Desulfosporosinus acidiphilus SJ4: one gene and its partner. Each later gene encodes a partner of the first gene's protein in a complex. Links are inferred from orthologs where the notes say so. Each region holds a gene or a part of one and is shown in the gene's direction. Other genes may lie near its edges.

Evidence for each region.
Region 2: pfkA (region 1) and rny share a complex: the UniProt entries of both Bacillus subtilis proteins name them as parts of the possible RNA degradosome complex. The link is inferred for Desulfosporosinus acidiphilus SJ4 from one-to-one orthologs.

The regions. Positions count from the first base shown.
Region 1 is NC_018068.1:3,231,688-3,234,832, reverse strand. What follows is about bases 51-2,867. They hold pfkA (6-phosphofructokinase), read left to right. Parts: upstream 51-881; coding sequence 882-1,853; downstream 1,854-2,867. Other genes in these bases: DESACI_RS14685 (glucose-6-phosphate isomerase), read left to right, coding at 1,889-2,867; DESACI_RS14695 (IS110 family RNA-guided transposase), read right to left, coding at 51-240. In the rest of the region: more of DESACI_RS14695, read right to left, coding at 1-50; more of DESACI_RS14685, read left to right, coding at 2,868-3,145. UniProt on the Bacillus subtilis protein: Catalyzes the phosphorylation of D-fructose 6-phosphate to fructose 1,6-bisphosphate by ATP, the first committing step of glycolysis.
Region 2 is NC_018068.1:3,347,807-3,351,057, reverse strand. Bases 138-3,060 are described here. They hold rny (ribonuclease Y), read left to right. Parts: upstream 138-785; coding sequence 786-2,336; downstream 2,337-3,060. Other genes in these bases: DESACI_RS15275 (hypothetical protein), read left to right, coding at 2,744-3,060; DESACI_RS15285 (regulatory protein RecX), read left to right, coding at 138-541. Outside these bases: recombinase RecA, read left to right, coding at 1-21; more of DESACI_RS15285, read left to right, coding at 1-137; more of DESACI_RS15275, read left to right, coding at 3,061-3,251. UniProt on the Bacillus subtilis protein: Endoribonuclease that initiates mRNA decay. Initiates the decay of all SAM-dependent riboswitches, such as yitJ riboswitch. Involved in processing of the gapA operon mRNA, it cleaves between cggR and gapA.

The DNA.
Region 1 (3,145 bases):
ATGGTCTTCCGCTAAGAACATTTGTAACGGCCAACTGTACACGGAAGTGGCCTCTAAACCAATAACCAGCCGGTCCTCATTCTCTTTATTACAGGCTTCAGAGAGATATCGGGCAACTTGCTCACAACCAGGCTGATCATTCAAAACCCTTAGCCTTTTAACTGGTTCATTACCACGCTCATCTAAGATTCGCACTTTAAAATCACTGGAACTCACATCTATACCGACAAATAAACTCAAGTAAAATCACCTCACTTTCCGAGTCGAAGAATTTGTAAGATTAACGTTGGGACCAGGCACCACAACAGGTCAACAACCTCGCCGAATCAGCACTTGTCTTAAAAAGACCTCGGATCCAACCGATCTGCTACCATCGGAGGGGTTCCCTTTAAGCTGTGCAACCTTCGAGTTAAAAGTTCAAATTGTGGGCTGGCAGTCAGACTTAATAAGAGGTCATAGCCTCAAGGAGTGAAAGGCCTTACCAGAACGAACCTCACGGTATCATTTTGCCTGAAACCCCAACAAACTTAAATACTTTTTTGTTGTCAAAGAACGACTTAAGGAATCATTACTCAGGTATTCCTTATCCTGAGCCTGTGGACAGTGCCAGCCTATGGAAAAGCCCTTATGGGTCTATCTTAAAAGAGCTTTCCCTCAGGCTTTGGACAAGTCGAATTTGAAGTGTGCTTTGGGGTTGACTTGTCCACACTGCCCACAGGCACGACGACTGCATGGGGTATGCGTTATTCTGCGCGCATCTTGTTGATGATGACCAACCAACTGAATTTCCAGTTTTCTTTGGTCATTTAAATACCCCACGTTCCATTAGTTTTTTGGACTCGTGGGGCAGGAACTAAATTAATTATACGAGGAGTGATCCGATGGCAGGGGAGATTCAGAGGATCGGGGTACTTACAAGCGGAGGAGATGCCCCAGGCATGAATGCAGCTGTACGGGCAGTTGTTCGTAAAGGGATTTTTCATGGCTTAACAATTTTCGGTATTCATCGAGGTTATGAAGGACTCATTCATGGAGAACTACAAGAAATGAGTATAGGTTCTGTTGCTGATATCGTACTAAGGGGAGGAACTGTCCTAAAAACTGCCCGCTCGGAAGAAATGAAAACTCCGGCGGGACAGAAAAAGGCTTTTGAGCAACTCCAAAAACGCCAGATCGATGCTCTAGTTGTTATAGGCGGAGATGGTTCCTTTAGAGGTGCACAGACTCTAGCTGCTCAAGGAGTTCGGATTATCGGAATTCCGGGTACCATCGATAATGATATTGCCGGAACGGATTTAACGATTGGGTTTGATACCGCAGTTAATACCGTGGTTGATGCCGTAAGTAAAATTCGCGATACGGCTTCTTCCCACGATCGGACATTTATCGTAGAGGTTATGGGCAGAAATTGCGGGAATATTGCTTTACAGGCAGGGTTGGCTTGTGGTGCAGAGTCCATTTTAGTGCCTGAGATCCCTTATGATTTAGATGAAATCAGCAATAAATTAAAAAGGGGTCACCAGCGGGGGAAAAATCATAGTATTATCCTTGTTTCAGAAGGGGTTGGCAGTGCTTTCAAAGTTGGTGAAGAATTGCGGGCCCGCTCAGGGTTTGAGACCCGGATCACAGTTCTTGGTCACTTGCAGCGCGGAGGAAATCCCAGTGCACTTGACGCCGTGATTGCTGCGGCCATGGGAGGAAAGGCAGTCCAGAGCCTTTTAGATCAAGAGACAAATCGTATGACAGCCTATATTAATCAAACGGTAATTTCCCGTCCTCTCGACGATGCTTATGGCACACGGCGCCCCTTAAATCGCGAACTTTATGATTTAGCCAATGAGTTGTCAATTTAACCAATGCTTAAATTTTACTGGAGAGATGAGGTTTTATGATTCCGATGGAAACATCTAAGCTAATTATAGATTATACGGGGATGATGGTTTCGGAGCAAAACTCCAAGGGCTTTGCTAAAGAAGATTTACTAGGGCTGCAATCTAAATTAGACGAGGCCCAGACTAATTTACACGCCCTCAGAGATTCAGGAAAACTGGACTTCTCGCTGCTTTTGCCAGAGATGCTGGCTCAGCTTCCCGAATTATGCGCCTATGCCGACGAAGTTGCTGCAAAATTCGAGAATTTTGTGGTGCTTGGTATCGGCGGGTCAGCCCTTGGACCTTTAGCGGTGCAGCAAGCCTTAAATCACTATTATTACAACGAATTGCTTCCAGATCAACGATCAAACCGGCCGCGATTTTATGTATTGGATAATATAGATCCGGTACGCTTTAAGGAGTTGGGGCAAGTTCTCGATCCCCGAAAAACTCTTTATAATGTTATTTCCAAATCAGGAAACACCTCGGAAACAATGGCCCAGTTTCTTATTGTACGAGATTACTTGCGCCATTTCTGCGGAGAAAGCTATGCTGATCATATTGTGGTTACAACAGATCAACAAAAGGGCAACCTTTTACCGATTGCTCTCAAGGAAGGATTTAAACGGTTTGTTATTCCCTCGGGAATTGGAGGACGCTTTTCCGAATTGACTCCCGTTGGCTTACTGGCAGCGGCAATTTGTGGAATTGATGTGGAACAACTTTTAGCGGGAGCTCTTGAGATGGATCGGCGGATCAGAGAGACGAAAGGAGTCTTTGCTAATCCGGCACAATTGAAGTCAGCCTTATCTTATTTGTCCTGGCAAAAGGGAAAAAAGATCTCAGTGTTTATGCCCTATGTGGATGGTTTGAAGACAATGGCTGATTGGTATGCTCAATTGTGGGCTGAGAGTTTGGGGAAACGTTATGACCGGACAGGCAAGGCGGTTTCTTTGGGGCAAACGCCTGTGAAAGCCCTTGGTGTGACAGATCAGCATTCTCAGGTGCAATTATATGCTGAGGGACCCGATGACAAAGTGATCACCTTTTTAACTCTGGAAGAATTTAAAGATACTCAAGGAATTCCCGTGGATTCAGCGCTGCCGGAAGACATTCAATTTTTGGGAGGGAAAACGTTAGAGGAACTTTTATTTGCTGAGCAAAAAGCTACGGAATATGCTTTAACCTTAGCTGGACGCCAACATCAAAAAATTATTCTCTCAGCATTAACTCCTTTCAATATTGGCCAATTGCTCCTCCTTTTGGAATGGGAG
Region 2 (3,251 bases), 120 kb from region 1 along the record:
GGTTCCTTTGACGAAGAATAAACCTAAGAAAAGCGCATGGGAAGCGGCACTCGATAGTTTGTCCAGAAGAGCCTTGACAAACTGCGAATTGGAAACACGCCTTACGGAAAAGGGATATGAAAACCAAGAAATTGAGAAAGTCATTGCCAAATTGACAGATTACGGTTACCTCAATGACCAAGAACTTGCCCTAAACTATTCTAAGAGTCGTCTTAAACGATATTCGCGCCGCCGCGTCATCTCTGACATGAAAAACCGCGGAATTGCAGGCACTTTAATTGAGCAAGTCTTACAGGAAGTATACTCCGGTGATGAGGAATCAAAACTCTGTTTAGCTTTGGCTCAAAGATGGTGGGCACAAGAGGAACAACGCTGGGAAGAAAAGACGTCTAAAGATCCGGACAAAAAGTCCCCGCCGGTTGAATTATGGGTACGGCAAAGAGTAGCTAGGAAACTTTTACAGCGAGGGTATCCTTCAGAGATGGTAAGAAATGTTATCATGGAAATGCGAATAGAATCGTCTCATTTAGGACAAGCTTGACAATAATAGCAAATGATATTAAAATCTTAGCAGAGACCTGTCTCTGTTAAGATTTAACCTTTATGGTTTTCTTATAGATTTCGTGGTAGTCATTCTTAATATTGTTTTTTGACTAACGAGAGTTGTAGGAAGCGGGGGAAGTCTGGAAAACTCCCGTATTAAAGGTTGCTTAAGAGACTGGTTTGAAGCCAGTTTTTTTTATTTAATTGTTAAATTTTGAATTTTTACAAACAAGGAGGTGTAAATGTTGCTTGAAATAGTTATTACAGGTTTGATTGCCATAATAGTTGGCTTAGGTTTAGGAGCCTTAGTTGGCTGGCATATTCGCAGAAATACTGCCGAAAAAGTTATTGGTACCGCTGAAGAAGAGGCAAAACGTATTGTTGAAAATGCACTTTCGACTGCAGAAAGCAAAAAACGAGAATCAATTATTGCTGCCAAAGAAGAAGCTATGCATATTCACAATGAGGTGGAAAAAGAAACTCGCGAGCGTCGGAATGAACTCCAGCGCTTGGAACGACGATTATTGCAAAAAGAAGAGAGTTTAGACCGTAAAATTGAGTCTATCGAACGAAAAGAAGAAAATATGCATCGCCGGGAAAGTGAAGTTGATTCCCTCAAAGAAGAGCTGAATTTACTTGTGGAAAAAGAGCAAGCTGAGTTAGAGCGCTTATCAGGGATGACTTCGGAAGAAGCTAAGCAGCTTCTTCTCAAAAGAGTTGAAGAAGAGGTTCGCTATGAATCAGCGATCATGATTAAGGAAATTGAGACTCGCGCCAAAGAGGAAGCAGAAAAGAGGGCTAAAAACGTCATTTCTCTGGCTATTCAGCGGTGTGCCGCTGATCATGTGGCTGAGACTACAGTATCAGTCGTAGCATTACCGAGTGATGAAATGAAAGGGCGAATCATTGGACGTGAGGGACGCAATATTCGAACATTGGAGACATTAACCGGAATCGATCTTATTATTGATGATACACCTGAGGCGGTTATTCTGTCTGGTTTTGATCCCATTCGCCGTGAGGTAGCACGTATTGCTCTGGAGAAATTAATTGCTGATGGCCGCATCCATCCTGCTCGTATTGAAGAGATGGTTGAAAAGGCTCAAAAAGAAGTGGAACAGAAAATACGTGAAGAAGGAGAGCAAGCTACCTTTGAGACTGGGGTTCATGGGTTGCATCCGGAATTGGTACGATTACTTGGCCGATTGAAATTCCGTACCAGTTATGGTCAAAATGTGTTAAAGCATTCCACTGAAGTTTCTCATCTGGCGGGACTTATGGCTGCCGAATTAGGGATAGACATTCAATTAGCAAAACGCGCGGGACTTCTGCATGATATCGGTAAAGCAGTGGATCATGATTTAGAAGGAACCCACGTTCAAATCGGTGTTGACCTTGCTAGAAAATATAAAGAATCCAGCGATGTTATCCATGCTATTGAAGCTCATCATAATGATGTAGAAGCCAAAAGTTTAGTTGCTGTATTAGTGGCAGCGGCTGATGCAGTTTCGGCTGCTCGCCCTGGTGCTCGACGTGAGACTTTAGAAACGTATATTAAACGCCTGCAAAAACTTGAGGAGATTGCCGAGAGTTTTGAGGGAGTGGAAAAATGCTTTGCTATTCAAGCTGGTCGGGAAGTTCGAATTATTGTCAAACCCGACAAGATTGATGATGTTCTGGCACCACGTGTTGCACGTGAGATCAGTAAGCGAATTGAAGAAGAACTTGAGTATCCGGGACAAATTAAAGTTGTAGTGATTCGCGAGACAAGGGCCGTTGATTTTGCTAAGTAAAACGTTTAATTCTGATCAGGCGTCTAGATAGACGCCTGATTTTTTTTTATATTATCAGAAAGTACAACTTTTGGTTAAATACTGCAAGAAGAGCTCATTCGTGCGAAGACTGTGTCTTCGTCTTCTGGCATAAGTGCAACTAACCTGCCGCTTTCGCCGGAGGCATAGCGCCGGCTAAGTTTTCTTCACTATCAGCCCCCCATGTTAATACGCAGCACTGGTGGATGATGGAAAACAGGCGTTCACTCAGCACTCCGAGGCTCGCCCACTTGCTTGCGCGTGAGCTGTCTTCAGCGGGCAAGTATTCTTTGGGGATAGCAGACTCCAGCAGTGTGGATTAACCGAGTGTCCCCGAAGCCAAAGACGGCGAGAAGAGAATTACGAATGTTGCAGGAGTTTGGTTTCTTATGACGAATAATTCTCATGATAGGTCAGAGCAACAGAGAGGATTGACAAGGGTGCCGAATAATATTCCGAGAGATATAAAATATGTTACAGATGGAGTCGATTTACTAACTTCAATTTTAACGAGATATCCTGAATTAGGAGCTGTACATTATTGGTGTGAGCGGCAGGCTCTTAAGTTTACGTTTATGTTTAAGCAAGCCATTGATGTTGAATCAATTCAGGGAATTCTACGCCCTGCTTTAGAGTTCTATCATCATTTAGAACGACGAAAAATCCGTGTTTTTGACATAAGCTGCCGAAGTGAGGAAAATATTGGCGTTTTACATGTAGTTCGCGATATTGAAAGCGTGAGTCAAAGGGAAGTTGGACTAATGATTGAGTTGTTAAGGCGAAACTATATAGAAGAGATGATATATGATGAGCCTTATTTACCGGAAGAGGAATTAGAAGTTCAAGAGGAAGTAATTAACCAAATGCTCACTTCGCTTAAACACATGGACCTTGATA